4 regions of the Solibacillus sp. genome follow, and region 1 is predicted to be linked to each of the others. Evidence: predicted binding sites of a transcription regulator. Region 1 holds the regulator's gene; each other region holds the start of a gene.
The links. The regulator LexA, encoded in region 1, represses DNA repair genes until DNA is damaged. The targets are predictions, from matches to a motif close to CGAACATATGTTCG.
Positions count from the first base shown of each region.

Region 2: the regulator LexA is predicted to act here: its motif matches at 1,522-1,535, upstream of ABS917_RS16280 (YhjD family protein).
Region 3: the regulator LexA is predicted to act here: its motif matches at 1,478-1,491, upstream of addB (helicase-exonuclease AddAB subunit AddB).
Region 4: the regulator LexA is predicted to act here: its motif matches at 1,234-1,247, upstream of ABS917_RS10200 (carbohydrate kinase).

Region 1 is NZ_JBELZM010000002.1:197,766-200,983, forward strand. Features, by position in the region: gene ABS917_RS03095 (DNA alkylation repair protein) at 1-98, shown strand, start outside; gene ABS917_RS03100 (5' nucleotidase, NT5C type) at 177-722, shown strand; gene ABS917_RS03105 (gamma-glutamyl-gamma-aminobutyrate hydrolase family protein) at 838-1,533, shown strand; gene lexA (transcriptional repressor LexA) at 1,618-2,241, opposite strand; gene yneA (cell division suppressor protein YneA) at 2,402-2,749, shown strand; gene ABS917_RS03120 (YneB family resolvase-like protein) at 2,736-3,218, shown strand, end outside.
Region 2 is NZ_JBELZM010000019.1:56,963-60,180, reverse strand. Features, by position in the region: gene ABS917_RS16295 (LLM class flavin-dependent oxidoreductase) at 1-437, opposite strand, end outside; partial or broken gene ABS917_RS16290 (DUF3219 family protein) at 444-723, opposite strand; gene ABS917_RS16285 (hypothetical protein) at 734-889, opposite strand; gene ABS917_RS16280 (YhjD family protein) at 1,016-1,387, opposite strand; gene ABS917_RS16275 (histidinol-phosphatase) at 1,657-1,848, shown strand; gene ABS917_RS16270 (LysE family transporter) at 2,084-2,713, shown strand; gene ABS917_RS16265 (amino acid permease) at 2,698-3,218, opposite strand, start outside.
Region 3 is NZ_JBELZM010000009.1:15,192-18,409, reverse strand. Features, by position in the region: gene ABS917_RS10300 (PDZ domain-containing protein) at 1-643, shown strand, start outside; gene ABS917_RS10295 (TVP38/TMEM64 family protein) at 783-1,406, shown strand; gene addB (helicase-exonuclease AddAB subunit AddB) at 1,534-3,218, shown strand, end outside.
Region 4 is NZ_JBELZM010000008.1:154,961-158,178, reverse strand. Features, by position in the region: gene ABS917_RS10205 (pseudouridine-5'-phosphate glycosidase) at 1-129, opposite strand, end outside; gene ABS917_RS10200 (carbohydrate kinase) at 129-1,217, opposite strand; gene motB (flagellar motor protein MotB) at 1,395-2,147, opposite strand; gene motA (flagellar motor stator protein MotA) at 2,131-2,931, opposite strand; gene ABS917_RS10185 (aminopeptidase) at 3,123-3,218, shown strand, end outside.

The DNA.
Region 1 (3,218 bases):
AAGGGAAAAAACCGGGTCTGCTTCATGCATTTGCGGAAATTGAAAAACAGGTGGAAAAAGGGCGAATCGGTTTTAAACGTAAATATGTACGTTGTTAATTGTAAAGAGTTAAACCTTGTTTTTTAACAATACAATTGTATAAACTAAAATCAGGAAATTTCAAGGAGGCTTATTACATGAAAAAAAGTATTGCTATCGATATGGATCAGGTGCTAGCAGATTTTTATTCGAAATTACGTGTTACGTATAACGAGAATTTCGGAACAAATTTTACAGATGAAGAGTTTCTTATGACGACACAGCGTGATTTGCCTCGAGAAGATGCAAAAAAATTATTTGCTTTATTAAATGAGCCTGACTATTTCAGAGATTTAAAAGTACTGGATGGAGATGCAATTGAAGTCATTCAGGAACTGCAGGAGCATTATGAAATTTTTATTGCGACAGCTGCAATGGATGTACCGGGTTCATTTACAGCGAAATACGATTGGCTGATGGAGCATTTACCCTTTATTAAAACACAGAACATTGTGTTTTGCGGAAATAAAGCTGTAATACATACCGATTATTTAATTGATGACAGCCCACGCCAGCTTGCAGCATTTAAAGGAACGGGCATATTGTATTCGATGCCGTACAATCGATCAGAAGAATGTTTCATACGTGTTCAGAACTGGAAAGAAATAAAACAGTATTTTATAAAACAAATGGAAATTGTATAAAAATAAAGGGTTGCGGTTGTGCAATCCTTTTTTATTTTTTGTAGTCATTTAGTATAACGAAATAGTATAATTTAAATTATTGGAATTATCTACAAACTATAAGGGGATAAAAAGAATGAAACCGATTATTGGATTAACAATGTATGATTTTGACAAGAAATTGGATATTAACAACGCATATTTAACTTCCATTGAACAAGCTGGAGGTATTCCGATTTGTATACCGAATGCTACAGAAGAAAACGTAGATGCATTATTAAATCTAATTGATGGCCTCGTATTAATTGGTGGAGCGGATATAGATCCGTTGTTGTTTAATGAAGAGCCGCACCGTCATATCGGAAGTGTTGTACGAAAGCGGGATGACAGCGATCTTTTATTAATGAATGAAGCCTTTAAAAGACAAATGCCTGTTCTCGGTATTTGCCGCGGACAACAGATTATGAATGTCGCATTTGGGGGGACGATCATTCAGGATATACCATCACAAGTAGAAAACACAATTTTACATAAACAAACTTCAAAGCGCGGGGAATTGGCACATACCGTTGAAGTAAAAACACCAAAATTTAAAGAAATATTTAAAGAAGACTCATTTCGTGTAAATACATTTCACCATCAATCGGTTGGAAATCTCGGGGAAGGGCTCGTTGTTTCGGCTGTCGCTAAGGACGGCATCATTGAAGGGATTGAACATGAATCGCATCCATATTGTGTCGCGGTGCAATGGCATCCGGAAGAATTGGCTCCAAACGGGGATGTATATGCACAGCGCTTATTTAACAGTTTTGTAGAAGCATGCAATAAATAAATATAGGCTCAGTCATTCGCGGCTGGGCTTTTTGTTTTAAAAATAAAAAGCTTGCCGATTATATTAGAATGGCAAGCTTAATAATTAATGGATATTTCGATAGAGGCCGACTACTTTACCTAAAATAGAAACTTGGTTGACAATGATTGGCTCCATTGAGCTATTCTCAGGCTGTAGACGGAAATGAGTTTTTTCTTTGTAAAAGCGCTTGACAGTCGCTTCATCGTCTTCCGTCATTGCTACGACAATCTCTCCATTGTTCGCAGTAGACGTTTTTTTAACGATAACATAATCCCCATTTAAAATACCGGCTTCAATCATGGATTCTCCCATAATTTCAAGCATAAACAATTCCTCTTCCGGTGAGCCGTAAGCATCCGGCAACGGGAAATATTCCTGAATATCCTCGATTGCGGAAATAGGCAGACCAGCTGTAACTTTACCGATCAACGGAACATGAATGACACCTTGTTTCGCAATGTTCATCTCTTCCTGGTCCAATATTTCAATGGCACGCGGCTTTGTAGGATCACGACGGATAAGCCCTTTACTTTCTAAACGAGCTAAATGCCCGTGGACAGTTGAACTGGAAGCTAAACCTACTGCTTCTCCAATTTCGCGAACTGATGGCGGATAGCCTTTAGAACGAACTTCCTCTTTTATAAAAGTTAGAATAGCTTGCTGCCGCTTTGAAATTTTTTGTGTCAACTAACTCACCTCTTTATCATGCTATTTTTCTTAAAGTAAGTATAGCAGTATGCGAACACGAATGCAAACATAAGTTCGAAAAAACGGTTGACAAAAACATATGTTCGTATTATTATGAGAACAAATATTCCGAACATACATTCGAAAGAGGGTTTTTCTAATGAAAAGAATTAAATTAAATGGCTTCACATCAATGTTTCTACTATTCTCTATACTTATGATTGCTTTATTCATGATGCAGGATGATAAAATTGAATTATACGAACACGTAAGCATAGAGCACGGTGATACTTTATGGTCGTTGGCAGAACAATATCGTGGTAAAATGGCTAAGCATGATTGGATCAATGAAGTAAAAAAGGAAAACGGAATGCTGGATGAAAAAGTTGTTTTAGGACAAGTATTGGTTGTACCTGTAGAAAAAGATTCACAATACATTGCTCAGCTGAATGAATCCTCCGATATGCAATCGATTAAAGTAGCGAGAGGGAACAATGATAAAAACTAAAGCAGTAATTTATTGCCGTGTCAGTACGGATAAAAATACTCAGGAAACATCACTAGTGCGTCAGCAGGAAGAACTGACAAAATATGCAAAAACATTCGGCTATAAAGATGTGGAGATTTTCATGGATCAGCATAGTGGATATGATGTCGATCGAGACGGATTGCTCGATATGCTTGACTATATGAAAGAGTACGGTATTAAAGCATTATTTGTACAGGACGAGACACGTTTAGGTCGAGGAAATGCCCGTATGGCAGTGCTTCACCTACTGCAAAAATATGAAGCGACAGTATATACATTAAACGATGCAGGTCCAGTCATATTAAACGAAATGGATACAATGCTGCTTGAAATTTTGGCGATTGTAGAAGAATATCAGCGCCGTATGCATAATGCAAAAATCCGCCGGGGAATGCGCCGCGCTGTAGAAAATGGCTACCAGCCGCAAAATAATTTAAAAAATCGTGGC
Region 2 (3,218 bases), on a different contig from region 1:
GGAAAATCATCATCTAAAAAATAAAGTAGGTCTCTCAATATGTAAGGAAAGTTCCCAACATTTTTTATAAAGTTACCAGACAAAGCAGTCATCGCTTCAGCGGATCCGCCTGGCGCTCGTCCAATTCCTAAATCAATTCGATTTGGAAATAGTGTCGCTAACGTATTAAAGATCTCAGCAACTTTAAATGGTCGGTAATGAGGCAATAAGACTGCGCCAGATCCTATACGAATTCGATTCGTGTTAGCTCCAATGTAGCTTAACATCACTTCAGGTGCAGGGCATGCTAGTCCAGATAAATCATGATGTTCGGCAATCCAGTACCTTGTATATCCTAGTCCATCCCCTGCCTGTGCTAATTTCATTGACCAATTTAATGCATTCCCAGCAGTTTGATTTGAAGAGATAGGTGATTGATCCAATATGCTTAATCTCATTAAATTTCAGTCCTTTACTTCCACTAAAGTCAATTTATACTGTCTTACCTGATCTTTTTCATACAGATTTGTAATAGATGTGGAGTAGTTAAATATCGTTCCTCTAAACATTATATCTATTTCGGGAATCTTAACGTCAAATGTTCCATTGTAAAGTTGCAATGTCATGATATTCCTTGCTTGTCACGTCAAAAATGACTGAGACTTTATAGAGCCCATTTACTTTTTCTTCTTTATAGCTATTTAATTGAATTGCTCTTTCATCTAAAATTATTTTACTGACCAAGAAATCACCCCTATTCTTTGCAAAAATCTACAAATTTTTTTGCCTGTATTAAAGACATCCCTGTTTGTTCTCTCACAAACTTCACCGCTTTAACTTCACCGACTGACTGTATTTTCCCTTTTACTAAGGTAATCAATTCCTCGTTATAGATTTTAGTATAATCCATTTTTTTCGCCCCCCTATGTAATAATTATAGTATACTTGGCGGCAGCCTTTATAGAATCGAGCCCCATTGTTGAAGAACGATATGACTCAATGACCAGATTACAATTTTATTGAAGAAAAGCGGACTTTATTTCCTGTCGGCGGGTGTTTGGTACTTCATTCCTAATATACGTTTCATTTCTTCGCTCACCCAGTTGCGTAAAGCAATGTTTCCATAACTTCTCGTTTCATCGTAACCCCTAAACAATATAAAATAATAGGTCATATAATCATCAGATTTCTGCTTTTCTATTTTACATCCTTTCTTATATAAAAAGTCCCTTAGCTTTTTAAATTCAAGAAAGGTTTCATTAATTTTGGAATCGTACCATTCTTCCAGTACGTCTCTCATTTTTAATTCGGAAATGCAATCCCTATCACGCTCGAGTGTTTTTAAAAATAATTCCAGTACAATATACCGGTGAATATCATCGCTAAATTTCATGAATTCTTTATGCATTTTGACCACTCGCTTTTCTGATTGTTGGACATACCGCTAAGAATTGATGTTTGTTTTCCCACCGTCTTTCTTCAACTATTTATAAGTTGTTTTCCAATAGCGGCACAAATTTTCCCTACTCTCTATTTTATACAGGAACACTTGTTTGTATGCGTGATTTGTGTATGTAAATTGGATTTATCCACCTCAAGGAAAAACTTTCAACTGAAATTTGAGTATTTTTAAAGCTGTTTAAGCCATTCTAACTTTTGTTAAGGAGGTGAGTTGCTGTGGAAAATAATAACCTTAATATTAAACGTCAACGAAATAACAATAATAATAAGAACAATAATAATGAATTTGAATTTGGTGAAGATTTCAACTTCGACAATTTAAATGATCAAAATCAGATTAACCGTAACAACAAAAACAACAACATTAACTTTAATAAGAACAACAAAAATAACAACAATAACAAGTAATATTACTATTACAGTCTCCCTATAGGGGAGATTGTATTTTTTCCTTTGTACGAACATCTTTAATGGTTGAGTTTGCAAGATTCAAAGTGACATTAAAAATACCTCTATTTACAGCCCTTTACCTTTCCACTGGTATAGGGCTACTTAGTTATTGAAATAAAATCCATTTTTATAGTTGTACAAGTCACCCTTTTTGAATAAGATGCACAGACATCATTTTAAAGGAGGGCTATTTTTGAACTCAATAGCTGCTTACATTTTTTTAGGTGTATCCTTAGCTGCGCCTATCGGTCCTGTCAACGCAGCGCAGCTAGATACAGGAATTAAAAACGGTTTTTTTCATGCGCTTATCTTTGGCATCGGTGCATTGACAGCTGATATTTTGTACATGATAATGGTTTATTTCGGCATTGGCCAAGTTATTGAATACTCTCCAGTAAAAGTATTTCTCTGGTCATTTGGTTGTTTTGTTCTTACATATTCCGGGATAGAGAATTTACTTTCTCTACATAAGATTGAGATAGCTTTAAAAACCAATAAAAAAACTACTCGTCTTAGACATTCCTTATTAACAGGCTTTCTCATGTCACTATTGAATCCGCTAACTATCCTTTTTTGGCTTGGAATCTATGGTTCAGTTCTTGCGGAAACAAACAAAGTTACTACGGATAATCAAATAATTGTCAATAGCCTGGCCGTCATCCTTGGAATAATGTTGTGGGATACGCTGATGGCCGCTATATCCAGTGGAGCCCGCAAATTATTATCGACCGGATTCATAAATACGATTTCCATCATCTCATCGCTTGCAATGATCGGATTCGGTATTTACTTTGGTGTTCAGGCTTTTCAAGCATTATTTTGAGCTTCTTCCTTCTTCCATTTTTTTCGCATAAAAAAGACTATACTACCGATTACTGCGAGAAATACTAAACTTATAAAAAAGCCTGGACGACTCGTCTGATGTAAAAGTGTTCCGCTAACTGCAGAACTGATTAGTAATATTCCAATAATTCTTTTCACTTTATCGAAAGTAGTCGTCTCAACTAACCTCGGGTACATGACTAAAATAAACAGCCAGTTGTAAAGTAGCATTAATGCTGCAGCAGTCGTTATATATTCGTATACTTTATCCGGCAGTAATAAGGACGTAATGATAGAAAGTACAAGCCCCAAAGATGTTAAAGCAATTGCAGGTAATGGCATTTTGAGCTTCTTTTTCTTTTGTTTACTGAAGATTTTTGGAGCGTCTCCGTCCTCTGATATTGTCACAAGTATGGTGGTAACCGAAAACAATGATGCAGACATTGTTGAAAACCCCGCAATAATAATTGCTGCGATAAATACATGCGGGAAAAAATCGATATTAT
Region 3 (3,218 bases), on a different contig from region 1:
AACAAAGCGTGGATTAAATGGGATAGGCTATTTTAGTAAACAGCTTTGGATTTTACCTGTCTTTACTATTATTCCGGGTGAAGGCATTCAAAATTTTGCGCCTTATTGGCCACAATTTACGATCGGAGCAGAACAGTTTTCGATCATTGTTTTCCCGTTTATTATCGGATTCCAGCAAATGGTGCGCCAAAAGCTGCCGATGAATGTATATCCTCAAATGGGACGTTCGATTATCATGATAGGGCAATTTGTGCTGATCGTCGGATTGGCCGCTTATTTCCTGCCGGTGCTAGGTGCTGCTGCATTAGCATTAGGGGCAATTTCCCGTACGATTATCGGCATTCATTATAGTCGCTCAGAGGACCGTAACAGTTACGCCGTTGTACGCAGTGATAAAGGTGTTATGATTGCCGGCATTTTACCGGATTCTCCTGCAGAGAAAATGGGACTTGTTGCAGGTGAAATTATTAAGCGTGTAAATGGACAAGATGTTTTTACAGAAGAAGATTTGTATAAGGCATTGCAGATCAATGCTGCCCATTGTCGTTTGGAAGTGCTTGATCATTCAGGCGAATTACGTCTTGCCCAGCATGTGGTCCATCGTGATGATAATCACAAAATTGGATTATTAGTTGTTAGTTAATTTCAAAAGAATCTCGGTAATACGAGGTTCTTTTTTTTGGTTAAAACGGGTATAAACAAATTATGTTAAGATTAAATTGTACTAGACAGCATTGTATAACTTCAGGAATTTTTATCGTTTTTGGTAGGGGTGATTGATTATGTTAGATTGGCTGACAATCGATAATATAGAAACAATTGTAGAGAAATATAAGTTATTAGGCCCGTTTTTCGGAATTTTATTAACATTTTTAGAATCATTTATACCGATATTGCCGCTGTTCGTAATAATTATTGCCAACGCCGCAGCATACGGTTTGTTTTGGGGATTTTTACTGTCCTGGCTTGGAACGGTAGCAGGATCATACATGTTCTTCCTCATGATTCGCATGTTCGGAAAGTACCGTCTCTTCCGCCGGATTAAAGAACAGAAACAAGTTAAAAAACTGATTAACTGGGTGGATATTAGAGGATTTACACCACTGTTTGTTCTGCTATGTCTGCCGTTTACACCTGTTGTCGTTGTCAATACGGTTGCTGGTTTATCCAATATTAAAAAGAAATATTATTTTTTGACACTCCTTATTTCAAAACCCATTTTAATCTTTTTAATTAGCTATTTAGGCAGTGATTTACGTGATATTTTAACCTCTCCTGCAAAACTTATTATTTCAGCTGTCATTATTTTAATCATTTGGGGAATCGGCAAATTGATTGAAAATATTTTAAATAAGCGTGTGGAAAGAGATTTGCGAGAGATCGGGAAGTTACGAAAACATAAATGAAAAACTATAAGTCTTGGCTTTTTACAAATAGTGAAAAGACAGGGCTTTTTTGTATGATTGCAATTAATGCACGAACAAGTATTCTTATATTATAATAGAAGGAAGATATATAAGTGAGGTGGGAATTGTGACGTTACGAGTTATAACAGGACGGGCAGGCACGGGGAAAACAACGTTGATTCACCGTGAGATTGTCGATGACTTAAAAACAAATATATTTGGACATCCAATTTTTATATTAGTTCCTGACCAAATGTCGTTTACAACGGAATATGAGCTGACGACGAATTATGACATTGAAGGAATGATGCGTGCACAGGTTATGACATTCAAACGGCTGGCCTGGTTTGTGCTGCAAAATGAAGGCGGTATTGCCCACGAACGCATTGACGGCACAGGGTACCGCATGCTGTTACGACGTATTTTGGAAGAACATCAGGAAGAGTTCCTGCTATTTAGACGAGCGGCAGGTAAACCCGGTTTTACGAAAGAAGTCGAGCAGATTTTAAAAGAATTCAGTCAATATCATATCGATGTGGAAACAATTGACCCGCTGATTGAATCATTAAAATTAAACGGTGCAAGTGAAGTACTGCTTCATAAATTGCATGATCTGAACATTATTTTAAAGCAGCTGCATGAGCGCATCGGGATCGAATATATTGATGGAGCTGGCTATTTCCCGCTGTTAATTGAACGTATTCCGAAAATGGAAAGCTTGCGAGATACCCACATATATTTGGATGGATTTGTTTCATTTAATGGACAGGAATTTGCCATTTTAAAAGAGCTTCTTATTTATGCAAAACGTGTAACAATTGTACTACCGATGGAAGACCCGCAAATGGATTTACTGGAAGGCTCCGTGTTTTACAGAGCTGCGATGACTTACGATAAAATAAAGAATGAGCTGCAGAAATTACGATTCGAACGAGGAATTGATATTGAAGAGGAGCCGCGAGTTCATTTAGAAGTAAACTACCGTGCGACAAATCGGGACTTGCTGCATATTGAACATTGCTTCGACAAAATTACGGATACACCAGTCGAATCAACGGGACATACGAAAATATTGGAAGGTGTAAACCCGCGCGCAGAAGTGCAAGGTATTGCCCAGGAAATTAAACAGCTTGTACTGGAAAAGGGGCTTCGTTATAAAGATATCGGGATAATGTACCGCCAGGCAGATGTATATGATGCAATTATCGGAACGACCTTTACCCAATACGAAATTCCGTTCTTCTCAAATGAGAAGCGGTCGATGCTTTATCACCCGCTTATCGAATTCAGTCGATCCGTACTGGAGATTATTACGACAAACTGGAAATATGAGCCGGTTTTCAGAAGCATTAAAACCGATCTGTTTTTCCCTTATGGAGCTAATTTAGTCGCAATGCGGGACAGAGCGGATATTATGGAAAACTTCGTCATCGCAAAAGGAATTGTCCATGACCGCTGGATGAAAGATGAAGTATGGCATTATCGCCGTTTTAAATCACTGGAAAAAGTAAATGCGGTTCAGACAGAAGATGAGCTGGAGCATGAGCAACTTTTGAAATCAGTACGAGACTTAATCAGGGAGCCGGTACTGGCATTGCAGAACCGGTTGAAAGGCAAAAAGACAGGCCGTGAAATTGTAGTGGCACTGTATGAGTTTATGGAGCATCTTGATATTTATAAGAAGCTGCTAAAAATGCAGGAGCAGGAAGAGCAGACCGATTCACTTCATCAGTCCCTGGAGCATGAACAGGCTTGGAATGGCTGGATTCATATTTTGGAGCAGTTTGACCTTATGTTCGGCGATAAAGTTAT
Region 4 (3,218 bases), on a different contig from region 1:
ACGCGCTGTTTGTACATTTTGTGGATATGGCATACCGTGTGAAATAATTGTTGATTCCAACGCGACGATTGGTAAGCCTTTCTCTTTCGCTTCTAATACCTCTTGTGAATATGATAAATATTGTTCCATTATAAATTCCTCCATTCAAGTAAGTTGTCCTTTGTTAAATCATCACGTACAGTTTTATCCGATTGCAATGTTTTTGATGCATTTATCAACCCGAGCTGGATTGCTTCATCAAGCTTTTCGTCGTTTAATACACCATGTAAAAATGCACTGACAAAAGCGTCACCCGCACCTGTAACATCTACAATATTTCTAGTTGCAATGGCCTTGTAATGTACTACACTGCCTTCTTTGCCTACCATTACTCCGTGTTCGCCTAAAGTTAGAACAACATGCTCCGCTCCTTTTTGCAGCAACATGTTTACAGCCTTTTCATAATGACTGAATGTATCCAGCTTCATATTTAAATAACTTTCTGCTTCATCACGATTGCAAATAAAGTAACGGATACCGTGCAGATCCTGCGACATGTTCTTCATCTTAGGTGAAGAAACAGGGATAACCGCCAATGCAATATTACGCTCTAATGCGAATGTCCTGATATATTCTACTGTTTCTAGCGGGCTGTTTAAGTCAATGACAATACAGCTGGCATTTTGTAATATCGCTTCATGCTTTTTTAGAACACTCGGCAACAACTGATCATAAATCGCCATATTTGCCATCGATATTACTAGTTCGCCCATATTATCTAGTACTGCTGTATAGGAACCTGTATTATAATCGCTTAATTTCTCTACTAAATCCACATTCATCATACTCTTACAATTTTGTTCAATAAATGCGCTATCATGATCTTCACCCATTACAGAAATAAGGGAAACACGGTTGCCTAATCGCCCTAAGTTTTCTGCGATATTACGGGCTACACCGCCTACCGATTCTGTAACAGCAGCAGGATTGGAAGTCCCTAATTGAACATTTTGCTCAATAGTGAATTTACGATCGATATTGGCACCACCAATTGCAATGATTTGATTTTTTTCCGGCAAAACATACGCGCGTCCTAAAATTTCCCCTCGTTTTATAAGCGACGAGATCATATTGGCCAGCGCCGGCCTGGACATTCCAAGTTGTTCCGCCATTTCCTGTTGTGATAAGTAGGGATTCCTTTTTATTAATCGAAAAATTAATTTTTCCTTTTCATTCAACTTCATCACCTCGAATCAAACATTTGTTTATTATTATAAACTTTTGTTTATAAAATGTCAAATTAATACTAAGTTTTTTCATCCTGAGTAGTATGGAAGTAACTTCTTCTTTTATGAGCTATGATATTTAATAAAAAAAGCTGTTCAGAAGGTTTCCCTTTCCAAACAGCTTTTTTACTATTCCACAATTACATCGCCATTTTCTGCTATACGTGGCTGTACGAGCACTTCAACACGGCGGTTTTTAGCTCTGCCTTCCTCAGTATCATTCGTAGCAATCGGCTGGAATTCTCCAAAGCCTTTTACACTGAAGTATTTGGAATCAAGCCCTTCATTGCCCGAGACGATTTCCTTCATGAAATTTACTGCACGCATTACTGACAGATCCCAGTTAGAATCAAATTCAGGTGTCTTAATCGGTACATTATCTGTATGACCTGTAATGACAATATTACGCGGTGGATCAAACATTAATAATTTAGCAAGCTCGTCAGCAATTGTTGCATATTCCGCTTTAACATCCGCTCGCCCCATATCGAATAAAATACTGTCCCGGATTGTTATTAATAATCCTTCTTCTGTCATTTTCGTTTCAAACTGGTCTTCCAGCTCATTAATTGCAATAAACTCGTCCACACGGTTTTGCGTTTCATGGAGGCGCTCCTGATCCTCCATATATTTTGATAATCCTGTTGTTGAATTATCAGGTGGTTGTATGACAGATGAGTTGTCCATTACACCTGTGCCACCGGTAAAAATATTACTGAATACTGCAGACATTTGCTCTAATTTCTTCTCATCCACTGAGCTCGATGCAAAAAGTACAATAAATAATGCCAATAATAGAGTTAATATATCTGCATAAGGAACTAACCAGGACTCGTCAATATGCTCCTCATGCTTTTTATGTCTTTTACGCTTCTTTGCCAAGGCCACCCGCCCCGCTTTCGGTAATTTGCTTACGTTCTTCCATCGTTAAATATGAAGCCAGCTTCTGCTCGATCACACGGGGTGCTTCACCTTCAAGTACGGATAAAATTCCTTCAATCATCATTAGCTTTTGCTTAACTTCTACAGCAGATTTACGTTTTAGCTTGTTGGCAAAGGGATGCCATAAAACGTAACCTGTAAAAATCCCCAATAACGTTGCAACAAAGGCCGCTGAAATGGCGTGTCCTAATTTATCAATATCGGACATATCTTTTAATGCAGCAATAAGACCTACTACAGCACCTAATACCCCAAGTGTCGGTGCATATGTACCTGCTTGCGAGAAAATGCCTGCACCACTTGCATGGCGGTCTTCCAGCGCTTCAACTTCCTCTGTTAATACATCGCGAATATAGTCTGCGTTTTGACCATCAATCGCTAATGTTAAACCATTTTTTAAAAACGGATCTTCAATTTCAGCTGCCTTGCTTTCTAATGCCAATAGTCCTTCACGACGAGCTAAATCAGCCCATTGCGAAAACATTTTGATCAAGTCGATATCACTTGCGAGTTTTGTTTCTGAAAATAAGATTTTAAAAAGCTTTGGAATTCTTTTTAATTCCTTCATCGGGAAAGCGATTGTAACTGCAGCAATCGTACCAAAAATAATAATTAAAATCGCAGCAGGGTTTATTAACACTTCCGGTGTAACGCCTTTTAAAAACATCCCTACTAACAGGGCGATAAAGGCGATGATAACCCCAACAACTGATGATATATCCATATGTAGTACCTCCAAATTACGATGTCTTTTCTTATTTCGGTATATTTAAATTTTTATTAACTTCCTTTACACTAGTTATAAGAAGATTTTTTTATTTTTGACACATTATTGTTCTTTTCTAAGCTGGAATATGACTATTAATGTGTCGGGAATTAACTAATTTTTATGATAATTATTGGAGGAATGAATCAATGAATACTATGTTCGAAGCAAATTTAACGAAATACGCAGAACTAGCAGTAAAAATCGGTGTCAACATTCAGCCGAATCAATATTTGTATATTGCA